3 regions of the Pseudomonas corrugata genome follow, and region 2 is predicted to be linked to each of the others. Evidence: predicted binding sites of a transcription regulator. Region 2 holds the regulator's gene; each other region holds the start of a gene.
What was found. Region 2 encodes FliA, which starts transcription of late flagellar genes. Its sites were predicted from a motif close to CTAAAGTTTNNNNNNNNNNNGCCGNTAA; they were not measured.
Positions count from the first base shown of each region.

Region 1: QZH45_RS17035 (methyl-accepting chemotaxis protein) is a predicted target of FliA. The motif match lies at 4,074-4,101, and genes of this name have one in related genera.
Region 3: QZH45_RS23625 (flagellar protein MotY) is a predicted target of FliA. The motif match lies at 2,352-2,379, and genes of this name have one in related genera.

Region 1 covers NZ_CP130434.1:3,811,076-3,816,897, reverse strand. The annotation lists gene QZH45_RS17055 (hypothetical protein) at 1-240, opposite strand, end outside; gene QZH45_RS17050 (hypothetical protein) at 242-688, opposite strand; gene QZH45_RS17045 (AAA family ATPase) at 1,035-1,559, opposite strand; gene pnuC (nicotinamide riboside transporter PnuC) at 1,556-2,119, opposite strand; gene QZH45_RS17035 (methyl-accepting chemotaxis protein) at 2,343-3,977, opposite strand; gene QZH45_RS17030 (undecaprenyl-diphosphate phosphatase) at 4,227-5,057, shown strand; gene QZH45_RS17025 (DUF1294 domain-containing protein) at 5,054-5,476, shown strand; gene QZH45_RS17020 (MmcQ/YjbR family DNA-binding protein) at 5,536-5,822, opposite strand, start outside.
Region 2 covers NZ_CP130434.1:2,059,854-2,065,675, reverse strand. The annotation lists gene QZH45_RS09315 (chemotaxis protein CheA) at 1-330, opposite strand, end outside; gene QZH45_RS09310 (protein phosphatase CheZ) at 355-1,143, opposite strand; gene QZH45_RS09305 (chemotaxis response regulator CheY) at 1,162-1,533, opposite strand; gene fliA (RNA polymerase sigma factor FliA) at 1,700-2,443, opposite strand; gene fleN (flagellar synthesis regulator FleN) at 2,440-3,270, opposite strand; gene flhF (flagellar biosynthesis protein FlhF) at 3,386-4,735, opposite strand; gene flhA (flagellar biosynthesis protein FlhA) at 4,747-5,822, opposite strand, start outside.
Region 3 covers NZ_CP130434.1:5,281,020-5,286,841, reverse strand. The annotation lists gene QZH45_RS23640 (peroxiredoxin) at 1-430, shown strand, start outside; gene rnt (ribonuclease T) at 564-1,241, opposite strand; gene pyrC (dihydroorotase) at 1,238-2,284, opposite strand; gene QZH45_RS23625 (flagellar protein MotY) at 2,476-3,453, shown strand; gene QZH45_RS23620 (argininosuccinate synthase) at 3,578-4,795, shown strand; gene QZH45_RS23615 (hypothetical protein) at 4,708-5,382, opposite strand.

The DNA.
Region 1 (5,822 bases), 1.8 Mb from region 2:
ATCGGCAGGGGTGTCCAACCGCTGGTGCACATGGGTGCTGGCCTGGGCTCCGGTGCCGATGGCGATGGCCCGAGCGTTGGTTTGCTGGGTTCGGTCGCCCGCCGCCTGGTTGATGTTGAAGTTGCCGGTATAACGGCTGCCGGAATCCTGCAGGTTGGCGCTACTGACCACCGCCACACCTGGATCGGCGAATACCGTGGATGAGCCGAGCAGGGCGAGCAGGAACAGGGTCGCTCTCATGTCAGCGACCTCCAGCCAGACGACCCAGCGGCGCCAGGCCGGAACTCAGCGAGCGGTTGATGGTGCCTGAGATCGCACCTCCGCTGCCGCCACCGTGGCCGGCGTTCATGCCGGGCATGCCGTTGGGGTTGGTCACGACATTCAGGCCTTGCACGCTGGTATTTGTGTTGAGGGTGTTGCGGATCGACGAGCCGCTGGCGACGCTGGCAAATTCGCCGTCGCTCAATTCGGTGCTGATGGTCGCCTGGCTGATTCGATCGGAAGGGTTGGCGTTGACGGTGGTCGGGTAGGGGTCCTTACCACCGTTGCGACCGATATGGACGGGCTGTACGTCCCGGTTGAGGACGATGACGCCGTTGCCTTCGGCCTGTACTGGCAGGCTGAGCAGCGCGCTGGCGGCGCAGCCGATCAACAACAGGACGGTCAAACTTCTATCGAAAGTCCCCACGGCATCGGTTCCTTCTTCGGTGGGCTGGCCTTGGTCCAGCGTTGCGAGGGGAGAAGAGCAGATGTCGTGCCGGGTTTGTAAAAGTCTTTCGATTCAATGGGTTGGCTAGCTGTGCGCAATGAGCGTTGCGCGACCTGTTTCATGAATGAGACAAGGCTCATGAGGGTCAATAGGCCATCTGCGGCCAGTGGCTCTGGATCCAGGCTTTTGAGGGGGTGTTTCAGTGGCGTGACAGTCAGGATGACAAACCAGTGAAACAGCTTTGGATCCGGGTTTGACAAGACGGGGATGTTTCAAGAGTGCAACAGGATGGCGCTATACCATCACCTGTCCCGGTGGGATCTGTTCAGGCCTGGAGCAGTTGGGCTACGGCTGCGAACACCTGGCTTTGGCGCTGCGCCCAGTTGCCTTCGATCACTTGGAAGGGTTGCTGGCGCCGGGTCAGCCAATCCTCTATGGCGGTGAAAAACTGCAGGCGTTGCGCCAGCTCAGGCTGGCAGCGCAGGCCGTCGCCGGTCCATTCGACCTGCTCGGGGCTCAACAGCAGATGCAGGTCGTAATGGCGCCTCAGCAAGCTTGGTTCCAGCCAGTCCGGGCATTCGCCGAACAGGGTCCGGCTCCAGAGGATATTGCTCAGCAGATGGGTGTCGAGGATCAGCAGTGCCGGTTGTCGGGCACGGGCTGCGTCTTCCCAGGCCAGTTGTCCGAGAGCGATATCGGTGATGTCGTCCAGGCAGGTGTCGCGGGGGTACTGTTCCATGAAGTGGCGGACGTATTCATCCACCCGCAAGCCGCCGAAGTGTTCCTGCAATTGCGACGCCAGCCAGCTCTTGCCGGCAGATTCGGGGCCGGTGAGCACCACCACTTTCATGCGCGCAGGGCCGGGTCGGCGCGCCATTCCCGCCAGCCCTGCACGGCGAGCAGGGTGAACAGGGCGTAGAGCGCGGCGGTCAGGTACAGCCCCTTGTAGATGAACAGGCCAACAAAAATCACATCCAGGGCGATCCACAAAGGCCAGCATTGCACGCGCTTCTGCGCCATCCACCACTGGGCCACGAGGCTGAAGCCGGTAAGCGCCGCGTCGAGCCAGGGTTGGGCGGCATCAGTCCAGTGCGCCATGGCGGCGCCCAGCACCAGGCTGCCCGCTGCTCCGGCAGCCAGCCCAAGCAGCACTGACGGCCCGCCCAGACGTGTGACCTGGCGTCCGTCATGATGCTGCCCGGCGCGGGTCCATTGCCACCAGCCATACAATTGCAGCGCGGCGTAGATCACTTGCAACAGCATGTCCGAGTACAACTTCACGTCGTAGAAAATCCAGCTGTACAGCAACACCATGACCAGGCCGATCGGCCAACACCAGGGGTTCTGCTTGACGGTCAACCAGACAGCGATCACGCCGAGGGCTGCGGCAAACAGTTCAAGCCCGGACATGGCGGCTCCTTGAGGGAATGGAAAAGGGGGGCGATTGTAAACGTTATGGTGGGGGCAGCTCCAACATCAATGTTGGATGTGCCGGTGCTCTCGCGAGCAGGCTCGCCCACAGGGGGGCCAGGTTGATTGCAGTATCTGTGGTCGCCAGCAGGACCTGTGGGAGCAAGCCTGCTCGCGATAGCGGTGGTTCAGCTTGCATCCAGGCTGGATGCAAGCTTTGCTTTTACACCCGGAATTGTTTGAGCAGGCCGTTCAGCTGTTCGCTCAGTGCTTTGAGGCGGGTGCTTGCCAGGCTCGACTGCTCTGCCGCCAGGGCCGTGCTGTGGGAGAGTCCGGCGGCCTGGGTGACATTCTGGTTGATGTCCTCTACCACGTGGGCCTGTTGCAGGGTAGCGCTGGCGATGGAGGCGTTGAGACTGTTGAGATTACGCAGGGCCTGGCCGATGGCGTTGAGACTGGCGCCCGCCAGGCCTGCCTGTTCGATGGTCAGTTGCGAGGCGCGGCTGCTGTCGCTGATGACCTTTACCGCGGCTTCGGAGTGGGTTTGCAGGCGTTCGATCATGCCCTGGATTTCGGCGGTGGACTTCTGTGTGCGCTGCGCCAGCAACCTCACCTCATCGGCCACCACCGCAAAGCCCCGGCCCTGTTCCCCGGCGCGAGCGGCTTCGATCGCCGCGTTGAGGGCCAACAGGTTGGTCTGCTCGGCGATGGAGCGGATCACCTCCAGGACGCTGCCGATCTGGGTACTTTCGCTGGCCAGGGTACGGATCACTTCCACCGCCTGGTCGATGGTCTGGGAAAGACGGTCGATTTGCTGCAGGCTGCCGTCAATGTTGACCTGGCCCTGCTGGGCCTGGGATTCAGCGTCGCGCATCTCACTGGCGGCGTGTTCGGCGTTCTTGGCCACGTCCTGCACACCATAGGTCACTTCGTTGATCGCAGTGGCCACCAGCTCCATCTGCTGCGATTGCTGCTGGCTGCGTTCCTGGGCCTGGGCGGCGTCGCTACCCAGTTCATTGGACGATTGTCCCAGTGCGCTGGCCGAATCCTGCAACTGGCTTACCACATGGCGCAGCTTGCTGGTAAACGCGTTGAAGTGTCGCGCCAGTTGAGTGACCTCATCCTGGCCGTGGGTGTCGAGGGTGCGGGTCAGGTCGCTTTCACCGCTGGCAATGTTGGCCATGGCGTTCACCGTTTCCTGCAGGGGCCCCACGATGCTGCGCACGATCAGGGTCAACAGCAGGCTCATGATCACTACAATCGACAGGCCAATCAGCGAAGCCTTGATCAGTTGGGCCTGGAACTCGGCTTGCACGTCATCTACGTAAACGCCTGAACCGATGATCCAGCCCCAGGGCTCGAACAGTTGGACGTAGGAGGTTTTCGCCACCGGTGCCTCGGCACCCGGCTTCGGCCACAGGTAGTTCACCATCCCGGCGCCCTTGGCCTTGGCGATGTTGACCATCTCGTTGAACAGCGCGAAACCGTTCGGGTCGCGGATCGCCGAGAGGTTCTTCCCTTCGAGCTTCGGGTTGGCGGGGTGCATGACCATGACCGGGGTCAGGTCATTGATCCAGAAATAATCAGTCTCGTTATAGCGCAGGCCCCGCACAGCGCTGAGGGCCTGTTTCTGGGCGGCTTCGCGGGTCAGGGTACCAGCGGTTTCCAGGCCATGGTAATAGCTCAGCACGCCGCTGGCGGTCTGGACCACATGTTGGGTTTTCTGCACCTTGGCCTGATAGAGGTCACCGTGGATCTGCTTCAGCATCAAGGCGCCCAACGTAAATACCATCAAGATGGCCACGACGAGGATGAGCCACAAGCGTCGGCTGATCGACACATTGCGCAAACTATTCATACGCTGTCACTCCAGTTTCTTGTTCTTGTCATCCACGGCCGGTGGATTGCCCCCTGGGCCATAACGCGGCGGCGTTATGAGGGCTTGTCTGATAGGATTTCGGCCTCGCAACGCAAAACCTAAGCCTGCCTATGATTTTTCATTGGTTTTTTTGGGGAGGGCGCAGTTATCGTGCCCCGCTGCTTGTATTGGCATAACACTTTGATTATCGATGAGCCCCTGTCTGACAGGGGCTTTTTTGGGGGATGAATGGATTTGTGGACTGCCTTTCAGGCACTGATTCTTGGCATTGTAGAAGGTCTGACGGAGTTCCTGCCGATTTCCAGCACGGGGCACCAGATTGTTGTCGCAGACTTGCTTGGGTTCGGTGGGGAACGGGCCATGGCGTTCAACATCATTATTCAGTTGGGTGCGATCCTGGCGGTGGTCTGGGAGTTTCGACGCAAGATCTTCGACGTGGTAGTGGGTTTGCCCACTCAACCCGGTGCCCGACGGTTTACCGCCAACCTGTTGATCGCCTTCCTGCCCGCCGTAGTGCTGGGCGTGTTGTTTGCCGACCTGATCCACGAGTACCTGTTCAACCCGATCACCGTGGCCGCCGCGCTCGTGGTGGGGGGGGGCATCATGCTCTGGGCCGAACAGCGCCAGCATGAAGTACACGCCGACACGGTGGACGATATGACCTGGAAGGATGCCCTCAAGGTCGGTCTGGCCCAGTGCCTGGCGATGATTCCCGGCACCTCCCGTTCCGGCTCGACCATCATCGGCGGGCTGCTGTTCGGCCTTTCGCGCAAGACCGCGACCGAGTTTTCCTTCTTCCTGGCCATGCCGACAATGGTCGGCGCGGCTGTCTACTCGGGCTACAAGTACCGCGCACTCTTCGTTCCGGCGGATTTCCCGGTGTTCGCCATCGGCTTCGTCACCGCGTTCATCTTCGCCATGATCGCAGTCAAGGGACTGCTGCGGTTCATCACCAGCCACAGTTACGCGGTGTTCGCCTGGTATCGGATCGCGTTCGGTCTGCTGATCCTTGCGACCTGGCAATTCGGTTGGGTCGACTGGACGACTGCCCAGCCATGAAAGATTCGGGCACCCGCAGGCGCGCAGCCCGCGACACCGGGGGCGCAGTACAGAACCTTCGGCTCAAGTTGATCGTGTTTGCGCTGCTATGCACGCTACCGCTGACGGGTTCGTTGCTGCTCGTGCTGCAGGAGGCGTCATGGGTGCCGTTGATGGCCTATGGGACCGTCAGCGTCGTGGCGTTCCTGCTGTACTGGAGTGACAAGCGCAAGGCGCGTTCCGACACCTGGCGCACCCCCGAGAACGTGTTGCATGCCGTGGAGCTGGCCGGCGGCTGGCCCGGGGCATTACTGGCCCAGCAGGTCTTTCGACACAAGACCCGCAAGGTGTCGTTCCAGGTGGTGTTCTGGTTCATCGTGCTGCTGCACCAGGCGTTCTGGGTCGACCAGTTGTTCCTGGGCGGTCATTTGCTGGCCTAATGGCCTGTGTGGTTAATTCGTGTACTCAAATTAACCGCAAGGGCCAGCAGGTGTGAGTATTACGGCAGTAGCAAGCCGACCTGCGTGCGCTTGGGCAATTTGCTGACCACCAGTTGGTGGGAGCGTTGCAATAGGCCATGCAGTTCCTCGGCGCCCATGGGGTAGGGCGTGTGCATGATGATCCACTGGGCTCGTGCCAGATACGGGGCAGGATGGATGCCCGGTCGGTCGCAATGTCCCAGGAACAGGTCCTTGTCGACCTTGAACGCCAATGAGTCGCTACGCAGCCCTTGCAGGGCGAACATCTTGTTCCCGGCGATGGAAAACACCCGTACGCCACCCCATT
Region 2 (5,822 bases):
TGAACGGTCACGCACCTCGCTGAACATGCTGTTGACCGCGTCCAGCGCTTCGAGCACCACGTCCATCAATTCCGAATCCACGCGACGCTCACCCTTGCGCAGGATGTCGAACACGTTCTCGGCAATGTGGCAGCACTCCACCAGCTCGTTGAGCTGAAGGAAGCCGGCGCCTCCTTTTACAGTGTGGAAACCGCGAAAGATTGCATTAAGCAAATCCGCATCATCCGGTCGGCTTTCCAGCTCGACCAATTGCTCGGACAGTTGCTCTAGAATCTCGCCGGCCTCAACCAGGAAATCCTGAAGGATCTCTTCATCGGCGCCGAAGCTCATTAATGGGGTGCTCCTAAAACAGGGCTAAAATCCAAGGCTGGACAGCAAATCGTCCACATCGTCCTGACCGGACATAACGTCTTCTCTTTTATCGGCATGAATTTGCGGACCTTCACCCTGAGAGAGATGTTTTTGTGGATCTTTTTCAGCAAGCATCGCTTCACGGTCGTGTTCGATGCCCGCAAAGCGGTCGACCTGGCTGGCCATCAACACCAGTTTGAGCAGATTGCTTTCGACTTCGGTGACCAATTGGGTGACGCGCTTGATCACCTGGCCGGTCAGGTCCTGATAGTCCTGAGCCAGCAGAATATCGTTGAGGTTGCTCGCGACCGCGCGGTTATCGGCGCTGCTGCGTGTCAGAAAACCGTCGACCCGACGTGCCAGCTCCCGGAATTCTTCCGCGCCTACTTCACGACGCATGAAACGGCCCCAGTCGACGCTCAAGGCCTGGGCTTCATCGCCAAGGCCGTTGACCAGAGGCGTGGCACTTTCCACCAAGTCCATGGTGCGGTTGGCGGCAGCCTCGGTCAGTTTGACTACGTAGGACAGCCGCTCGGTCGCGTCAGTGATCTGCGAGACCTCCTCGGCCTGGGGCATGTTCGGATCGATCTGGAAGTTGACGATCGCGCTGTGCAGTTCACGGGTGAGCTTGCCGACTTCCTGGTACAGACCACGATCCCGGGTCTGATTGAGCTCGTGGATCATTTGGACAGCATCGCCGAAACGACCTTTTTCAAGGCTGTCGACCAGTTCGCGGGCATGTTTTTTCAGGGTCGATTCGAAATCGCCCATTGAAGCTTCGTTATTCTCCATAGCTCCCCCGTGGCGCCGTTAACCGATGCGTTCGAAGATTTTTTCGATCTTCTCTTTCAACGCCTGGGCCGTGAAGGGTTTGACCACATAGCCGTTCACACCGGCTTGGGCCGCTTCGATGATCTGCTCGCGCTTGGCTTCGGCGGTGACCATCAGCACCGGCAGGTGCTTGAGTTTTTCATCAGCGCGCACATGGCGCAGCAAGTCGATACCGGTCATGCCGGGCATGTTCCAGTCAGTCACCAGAAAGTCGATGCTCCCGCTGTTGAGAACCGGGATGGCAGTGGTGCCATCGTCAGCCTCGACCGTGTTGGTGAACCCAAGGTCACGCAACAGGTTTTTTATGATCCGCCGCATCGTTGAAAAGTCATCAACGATGAGGATTTTCATGTTCTTGTCCAATTCGACCTCCAAGCAGTCTTAAACGCGTGCAGCACCTGAACGCGCCATTTCAATCAATCCGGTACAGCATTCGACAACGGTGCGGGACACAACGGATCGAGACTGCGCAACGCGTGCCACGCAAACCCTGTTCGCAACCTCCCCGCACCGACTGTCAGCGCGCTCGCCACTCCCCCAAACGCCCCCGCAAACGGGCGGCGCACTGGCTGTGTAACTGACTGACCCGCGATTCGCTGACCCCCAGGACTTCACCGATTTCCTTGAGGTTCAGCTCTTCGTCGTAGTACAGCGCCAAGACCAGTCGCTCACGCTCCGGCAAATTGGCAATCGCATCGGCCAGCGCGCTCTGGAAACGTTCGTCTTCCAGGTCACGCGCAGGCTCCATGTGAGTACTCGCGCCATCCTCGTGCAGCCCTTCATGATCGCCGTCCTGCAACAGGTCGTCGAAACTGAACAGGCGGCTGCCCAAGGTATCGTTCAAAATCCCGTAATAATCATCGAGACTCAACTGGAGTTCGGCCGCAACTTCGTGATCTTTAGCGTCTCGTCCGGTTTTCGCTTCAATAGCGCGAATGGCGTCACTGACCATGCGGGTATTGCGGTGCACCGAACGGGGTGCCCAGTCGCCCTTGCGGACTTCGTCGAGCATCGCGCCGCGAATGCGAATGCCTGCGTATGTCTCGAAACTGGCACCCTTGCTCGCGTCGTATTTGTTCGCCACTTCGAGCAAGCCGATCATGCCCGCCTGGATCAGGTCTTCGACCTGGACACTGGCCGGCAACCGCGCCAGCAAGTGATAGGCAATGCGCTTGACCAGGGGCGCGTAACGCTCGATCAACTCGTATTGGGCGTCCCGTGCCGATTTTTTGTAGAGGTGGTTGTAACCGCTGGCTGTCATAACACGGGCCCTGCTGTTTGTTGCACGAGACGCTCGACGAAAAATTCCAGATGCCCGCGCGGATTGGCCGGCAGTGGCCAGGTATCCACCTTCTGGGCGATAGCCTTGAACGCAAGCGCGCATTTGGAACGGGGAAAAGCTTCATAGACGGCACGTTGCTTCTGGACGGCCTTGCGAACGCTCTCGTCGTACGGCACGGCGCCGACGTACTGCAGGGCAACGTCCAGGAAGCGATCGGTGACCTTGGTCAGCTTGGCAAACAGGTTGCGCCCTTCCTGGGGGCTCTGGGCCATATTGGCCAGGACGCGGAAGCGGTTCATGCCGTAGTCGCGGTTCAATAGCTTGATCAGGGCATAGGCGTCGGTGATGGAGGTGGGTTCGTCGCAGACCACCAGCAGCACTTCCTGGGCGGCGCGCACGAAGCTGACGACCGAATCACCGATACCCGCCGCCGTGTCAATCACCAGCACATCGAGGTTGTCGCCGATGTCGCTGAATGCCTGGATCAGGCCAGCGTGCTGGGCCGGGGTCAGATGAACCATGCTCTGGGTGCCGGAAGCCGCCGGCACGATGCGAATCCCGCCCGGCCCCTGCAACAGTACGTCGCGCAGCTCGCACCGGCCTTCGATGACGTCCGCCAGCGTGCGTTTGGGAGTGAGCCCCAGCAGCACGTCGACGTTCGCCAGGCCCAGGTCGGCGTCCAGCAGCATGACCCGTCGGCCAAGCTCTGCCAGAGCCAGGGACAAGTTCACTGACACGTTAGTCTTGCCGACGCCACCTTTGCCGCCGGTCACCGCGATCACCTGTACGGGATGCATGCTGCCCATGTTCGTTCTTTACCTGTCTTACTTAGACGGAGGCCACATTACTGGCTGCGCGTTCACATACGGAACATTGCCTGGCAGACCATCGATGTAGGTACAAAAAATATTCATGATTACCTCAGCCAACCTGCTTGGTCGGGCTGTGGTAGATATCAGCGAACATATCAGCCATGGCTTCTTCGCTGGGTTCGTCCTGCATTTGCACACTCACGGCACGGCTGACCAGTTGGTGGCGACGCGGCAGATGCAAATCATCCGGGATCCGCGGTCCATCAGTCAGGTACGCCACCGGCAGATCGTGACCGATCGCCAGGCTCAATACCTCGCCCAGGCTTGCCGTTTCGTCCAGCTTGGTCAGGATGCAACCGGCCAATCCGCAGCGTTTGTAGCTGTGGTAGGCGGCGGTTAGAACCTGTTTCTGGCTGGTGGTTGCCAACACGAGATAATTTTTTGACTTGATGCCGCGCCCGGCCAGGCTTTCAAGCTGCATGCGCAGAGCCGGATCGCTGGCTTGCAAGCCTGCGGTATCGATCAGCACGACGCGCTTGCGCAAGAGAGGTTCGAGCGCCTGGGCCAGGGATTGACCCGGATCCACATGGGTCACCGACACGTTGAGAATCCGGCCCAGGGTCTTGAGCTGTTCCTGGGCGCCGATACGGAAGCTGTCCATGCTGACCAGGGCAATGCTCTGGGCACCGTACTTGAGTACATAACGGGCGGCGAGCTTGGCCAAGGTAGTGGTCTTGCCCATGCCGGCCGGGCCGACCATGGCAATCACCCCGCCCTCTTCCAGCGGCTCGACTTCCGGCGTGGCGATCATGCGCGCCAGATGCGCCAGCAGCATGCGCCAGGCCTGGCGAGGTTCATGGATATCGTTGATCAGCGCCAACAGGTCGCGGGCCAGCGGGCCGGACAGGCCGATGCGTTGCAGGCGGCGCCACAGGTTGGCCTGGGCTGGACGACTGCCTTGCAGTTGGTTCCAGGCCAGGGAGCCGAGCTGGACTTCCATCAGCTCGCGCAGGCTGTTGAGTTCGAAACGCATCGAGTCCAGCGCACGCGGATCGACACCAGGCGCCGCTGCGGCCGGGGCAGGCGCAGGGCGACGCGGCTCGGCCGGGGTCGGCTCGATCAGCGGTTCGGCAGCGGTCAGCGGCAGGCCTGCGGTCAACGGCTGACCGGCAAACAATTGACGATTGGTACCCGCGACAGCCTCGCCTTCGCTGCTGCGCAGGCTCAATTCGGCCTGGGCGCTTGCGATTCGCGACTGGGTCTTGCGCAGCTCATCCTCAAGCTCCATGTTCGGAACCCGCGGGGCCAGCGCAGACAGCTTATAGTCCAGAGCAGCCGTCAGCTCGACACCGCCGGCGATCCGGCGGTTGCCGATGATGGCTGCTTCGGCGCCCAGTTCGTCACGAACCAGCTTCATGGCCTGACGCATATCGGCGGCGAAAAAACGCTTCACTTGCATAACCCACTACCTCAGCCGTTGGGCCCTACTGTCGCAACAATGGTCACTTGCTTGTTGTCCGGTATTTCCTGGTACGCCAGCACATGCAGCCCCGGAACCGCGAGGCGACCGAATCGCGAAAGCATCGCACGAATCGGACCCGCCACCAGCAAGATCACCGGTTGGCCTTGCATCTCCTGCCGCTGGGCTGCCTCGATCAACGAACGTTGCAGCTTCTCGGCCATGCTTGGCTCCAGCAGAACGCCCTCTTCCGAGCCTTGCCCTGCCTTCTGAAGACTATTGAGCAATATCTGTTCCAACCTTGGCTCCAACGTGATCACAGGCAGCTCCGACTCAGTGCCTACAATGCTTTGGACGATTGCGCGGGATACGCCGACCCGCACCGCAGCCACCATGGCGGCGGTATCTTGACTCTTGGATGCGTTGTTGGCGATGGCTTCAGCAATACTGCGGATGTCACGTACCGGCACCTGTTCGGCCAGCAGCGCCTGCAAAATCTTGAGCAACTGCGACAACGAAACCACGCCGGGCACCAGCTCTTCGGCCAGCTTCGGCGAGCCTTTGGCCAGCACCTGCAGCAATTGCTGGACTTCTTCGTGACCAATCAGCTCGCTGGAGTGTTTGTACAAAATCTGGTTCAAATGGGTCGCAACTACCGTACTGGCGTCCACCACGGTGTAACCGAGGGACTGGGCCTGGGCCCGCTGACTGATTTCAATCCACACCGCTTCAAGGCCAAAAGCTGGATCCTTGGCGGTAATGCCGTTGAGCGAACCATAGACCTGACCCGGGTTGATCGCCAGTTCGCGGTCCGGGTAGATCTCGGCTTCAGCCAGGATCACCCCCATCAGCGTCAGGCGATAGGCGCTGGGCGCCAGATCGAGGTTGTCGCGGATATGCACGGTGGGCATCAGGAAGCCCAGGTCCTGGGACAACTTCTTGCGTACCCCTTTGATCCGCGCAAGCAGTTGGCCGCCCTGGTTGCGATCCACCAGCGGAATCAGGCGATAGCCGACTTCCAGGCCAATCATGTCGATAGGGGTCACGTCATCCCAGCCCAGCTCCTTGGTCTCGAGGGCACGGGCCG
Region 3 (5,822 bases), 3.2 Mb from region 2:
GGACCACCGCATGGACGACTTCAAGGCTCGTAACGTTGAAGTGGTTGCCGTTTCCATCGACTCCCACTTCACCCACAACGCCTGGCGCAACACGCCGATCAACAATGGCGGTATCGGCCAGGTGAAATACACCATGGCTGCCGACATGAAGCACGAAATCGCCAAAGCCTATGACGTCGAGTCCGAAGGCGGCGTGGCATTCCGTGGTGCATTCCTGATCGACGACAAAGGCGTGGTCCGTTCGCAGATCGTCAACGACCTGCCACTGGGTCGTAACATGGAAGAGCTGATCCGCCTGGTCGACGCCCTGCAATTCCACGAAGAGCACGGCGAAGTCTGCCCTGCCAACTGGAAAAAAGGCGACAAGGGTATGACCGCCTCGCCTGAAGGCGTTGCCGCTTACCTGGGCGAGCACAGCGACAAACTGTAAGCGAACTAGGCATAAAAAAACCGGCTCTCGATGGGCCGGTTTTTTTATGGGCGTTTCAAACTGAAACGCAGTACTTGTGGTGAGGGGATAAATCCCCTCGCCACAGATACATCCCTCGCCACAGGGGCCTATTTCAATCGTCGAAATCCTGCCAGCCACCCATCTCCTTCCAGCGATTGACGATCCCGCAAAACAGCTCGGCGGTCTTCTCGGTGTCGTAGCGGGCCGAGTGGGCTTCGCGGCCGTCGAAGTCGATGTCGGCAGCCTGGCAGGCCTTGGCCAGCACGGTCTGGCCATACGCAAGGCCGGCCAGGGTTGCGGTATCGAAGCTGGAGAACGGGTGGAACGGGTTGCGCTTCATGTCCAGGCGCGCGACGGCCGCGTTGAGGAAACCGAGGTCGAAGCTGCTGTTATGGCCGACCAGGATTGCGCGTTTGCAACCGTTGGCCTTCAGCGCCTTGCGCACGCCGCGGAAGATATCGGTCAGAGCCGTTTCTTCGCTGACGGCCATGCGCAATGGGTGATCGAGTTTGATCCCGGTAAATTCCAGGGCCGCGGCTTCGATGTTGGCGCCTTCGAAGGGTTCTACGCGAAAGAAATAGGTGTGGTCGGGGAACACAAAGCCTTTTTCGTCCATGCCGATGGTGGTCGCGGCAATTTCCAGCAACGCATCGGTGGCAGAGTTGAAACCGCCAGTCTCTACGTCGACCACGACCGGCAGGTAACCGCGGAACCGCGCAGCCATGGGGTGGCGAGGGCCGCTTGAACCGCCGTTGCCGTCCAGTTCGTCATCGAAATGCTCTTCACTCACGCGCTTTCCTCCAGCAGGCGCCAGCGCAGTTTTTCACCGGCGCGCAGCGGGATGACAGTCTGCTCGCCAAAGGGCAGGCTGGCGGGGGCGGTCCATTCGTCGCGGACCAGGGTAATACGATCGGTGTTCATCGGCAGGCCATAGAAGCGTGGGCCATGGAGGCTGGCGAAGCCTTCGAGCTTGTCCAGCGCATTGCGTTGTTCGAATGCCTCGGCGTACATCTCGATGGCGGCATAGGCGGTATAGCAACCGGCGCAACCGCAGGCCACTTCCTTGGCATGGCGGGCGTGGGGCGCCGAGTCCGTGCCGAGGAAAAACTTGGCGCTGCCGCTGGTGGCGGCGTCGAGCAGGGCTTCCTGATGTGTGTTGCGCTTGAGGATCGGCAGGCAATAGAAATGCGGCCGGATCCCGCCCACCAGCATGTGGTTGCGGTTGTACAGCAGGTGATGCGCGGTGATGGTTGCGCCAACGTTGGCCGGGGCCTCGTTGACGAACTGCACGGCGTCGCCGGTGGTGATGTGTTCGAACACGACCTTGAGTGTCGGGAAGCGCTCCACGACGCGGCGCATGTGCTCGTCGATGAAGATCTTCTCGCGGTCGAATACGTCGACGTCGCCGCGGGTGACTTCACCGTGGATCAGCAAGGGCATGCCGACTTCGGCCATGGCCTCCAGCGCCGGAAATATCTTGTCGATGCTGGTGACACCGGAGTCCGAGTTCGTCGTGGCGCCGGCAGGGTACAGCTTGGCGGCATGGACGAAGCCGCTGGCCTTGGCATCGCGGATTTCTTCGGGCTGGGTACGGTCGGTGAGGTACAGCACCATCAGCGGTTCGAAGCGGCTGCCGGCCGGGCGGGCGGCAAGGATACGCTGGCGATAGCCGTCGGCCTCGCTGGCATTGCGCACCGGGGGAACCAGGTTAGGCATGATGATTGCGCGCCCGAAGGTGCGCGCGACATCGGCGACGGTATGGGTCAACACAGCACCATCGCGAAGATGAATATGCCAGTCGTCGGGACGCAGCAGGGTCAGGCGGTCGGACATTGGGGGGCTTCCAGGCGGGTCAAACTCTGGGGAATGCTACCGGAAAAGACCGATACAGGCACCCGCTATCAAGTTTTGCCGCAAGTTACCGATAGCCCCTTCAGGTATGAACCGAATCCGTGCAGTGTCTCGGGCCGGCGTCATACTCTCAGCGAGTATCGAATTTCGTATAAAAGCCAGTGGAGCCTCCCGTGCGCCAGCGTTATCTAGCCTTGCTCAGTGTGTTTGCCAGCCTTCCTGCCATGGCGCTCACTTTCCAGACCCGTCTGGAGAGCATTGAGTGGACGGTTGAAGGCGACAAGTTCGAGTGCCGGCTGAGCCAGCCGATCACCGATTTCGGCAGCGGCGAATTCGTGCGTCGGGCGGGCGAGCAGGCGACATTCCGCCTCAAGGCCTATAACCCGATGATGGGGGGCGGGTCGGCTACCCTGCTGGCGGCGGCTGCACCGTGGCAACCGGGGCGGGGCGACATCAACCTGGGATCGGTCAGGATCGGCAGTGGCGATGTGCTGTTCGACAGCTCCCAGATCCAGGCGGGTCGCTTGATCAGCGGTTTGATGGAGGGGCGTAGCCCGGTGGTGCGTCGCAACACCGGGGATGGGCATGTGTCGGAAGTCCGGCTGCTGCCCGTGCACTTCAACAAGGCGTTCAGTGACTACCAGGGCTGCGTGGCGAAATTGTTGCCAAAAAACTTCGAGCAGGTGAAGCAGACCCAGATCGGCTTTCCTGGCGAAGGGACCGACCTCGATGCACGGGCCAAGGCTCAACTGCAGGTGATGCTCGATTTCATCAAGGCTGACCCGAGCGTCAATCACGTCGAACTCGATGGCCATTCCGATAATAGTGGCAACCGGTTGACCAATCGTGAACTGTCGCGCCGCCGAGCGCTGGCGGTCATGGATTTCTTCAAGGCCAATGGCTTCCAGGAGTCGCAGATCACCGTGCGCTTCCATGGCGAGCGTTATCCCCTGGTGCCCAACACCAGCGCCGCCAATCGGGCCAGGAACCGCCGGGTCGTGGTGCAGTTGTCCCGCGTTGCTCCCACCGAAACGCCGGCGCCGCAGCCGGCGGCCCCCGCTGCGGCTCCGGCCAAGGCACCGGCTCCAGCTCCAGCTCCAGCTCCAGCTCCAGGTAAGCCCGCCGCGGCTGCGACCGCACGGACATCCTGAAGCGCTGTCGTCGCGCGGTCGACATAATCTGTCGCTTCGTCGTCATAAGCTGTCGCGCCTCTGTAAATTATCTGCGCCGGACGTTAGACTTCACGGCTTTCCGTACAACCCGTGGAGTGATGGCATGGCGGACGTAAACAAGGTCGTTCTGGCGTATTCCGGCGGCCTGGACACTTCGGTGATCCTCAAGTGGCTGCAGGACACTTATAACTGCGAAGTGGTGACCTTCACCGCTGACCTGGGGCAGGGCGAAGAAGTCGAGCCTGCACGCGCCAAGGCTCAGGCCATGGGCGTCAAAGAGATCTACATCGATGACCTGCGCGAAGAGTTCGTCCGCGACTTCGTGTTTCCGATGTTCCGTGCCAATACCGTTTACGAAGGCGAGTACCTGCTCGGTACGTCCATCGCCCGTCCGCTGATTGCCAAGCGCCTGATCGAAATCGCCAACGAAACCGGCGCCGACGCCATTTCCCATGGCGCTACCGGCAAAGGCAACGACCAGGTGCGTTTCGAACTGGGCGCCTATGCCCTCAAGCCCGGCGTGAAAGTCATTGCTCCGTGGCGCGAATGGGACTTGCTGTCCCGCGAAAAACTGATGGATTACGCCGAGAAGCATGCGATCCCGATCGAGCGTCACGGCAAGAAGAAATCCCCGTACTCGATGGATGCCAACCTGCTGCACATCTCCTATGAAGGTGGCGTGCTGGAAGACACCTGGACCGAGCACGAAGAAGACATGTGGCGCTGGACCGTTTCCCCGGAAAAGGCCCCGGATACCCCGCAATACCTGGAGCTGACCTATCGCAACGGCGATATCGTCGCACTGGACGGCGTGGAAATGAGCCCGGCCACCGTGCTGGCGACCCTGAACCGCATTGGTGGCGAACACGGCATCGGTCGCCTGGACATCGTCGAGAACCGTTATGTCGGCATGAAGTCCCGTGGTTGCTATGAAACCCCAGGCGGCACCATCATGCTGCGCGCTCACCGGGCAATCGAATCGATCACGCTGGACCGCGAAGTGGCGCACCTCAAGGACGAGCTGATGCCCAAGTACGCCAGCCTGATCTACACCGGCTACTGGTGGAGCCCTGAGCGCCTGATGCTGCAACAGATGATCGACGCCTCCCAGGTCAATGTGAACGGTGTCGTACGCCTGAAGCTGTACAAGGGCAACGTGATCGTGACCGGACGCAAGTCCGACGATTCGCTGTTCGATGCCAATATCGCGACCTTCGAAGAAGACGGTGGCGCCTACAACCAGGCCGATGCGGCCGGGTTCATCAAGCTCAACGCCTTGCGCATGCGCATTGCGGCGAACAAGGGTCGCAAGCTGTTCTGATCCTGCCGATGTGAAAGCGGCCTGCCTTGAGCAGGCCGTTTTTTTTGCTTTTCCTGCCTGTGCTGCGTTCTGCTGTGGCGCTTTCTCCTGATCTTCATCCGTCCGGCACAACGCCGGTCCTGTCGTTGGTTGTACATGACGTACACGACGCTCTCTGCGTGCTCCATAGCCTGTTTTGACCCTGTTGCCCGATTGACTTCGATCAGTCGTTCCGAAGGGGAGCACACGAGAAGAATCACACGCCGTGGGTCGTGCTTTGCCCGCTGACGGCGCACCCGCCATTTCTTTATCTTGTAGGGATGACGGAACGCGCGTTTACCGCGGCACGTCGGGTCATCCATGGTCTTGACGAAGTGTTTGTTCTTGCGAAAGTCTGAAGGGGAATACAACGAGCGATAGTTGAAGTTGAGCGTGACGAAAAAAAGAAGCAGGAGATAAAAAGGAAAGCTGATCAGGAACCACAAATAATATTTACGATCCTGATCATCCAGGAACGGCAAGGAAATCGCCGCGGAGGTTTCGGATAAGGTTGCGAATATGGCTATGAGAGTCATGGGGTTTGCAATGGTTTTCAACGGCTTGTTCATGGTAAACGCTCATGCGTGGTCCAGTTCGATAGTTTAAGTGGGGTAAGGTTTAATGGATTACAGGGTTCAATGAGTTTGAGTCTATAAGGGGCTGGCTGTCTTGTTGTGATTGCTATTTGAGGGTTCTGTTCTTTTATATGAATTCTGCTGGATGGGTGGGAGAAAATGCCATTTATGGATAAATAATTCAGTTACTTTTCATGAGCGGCCGAGTCTCTATGCATATGTACTAAGGACGGTTACACAAGGATAAAGTCGCGCTATTCATAGAGCTGCGGGAGCCATGAAAGCGCAGTCCGCGTTCTGCTGACCCACTCATGGCACATTATTTCCACGGGAATTTGTAGGAATTTTCTGTGTTGCCTGTAGGTTGCGTCTTTCGGTGTGGGCGGCCAGGGGGCGCGGCATGCCAAGGTAGAAATGACTAGGCTATTGTGCCT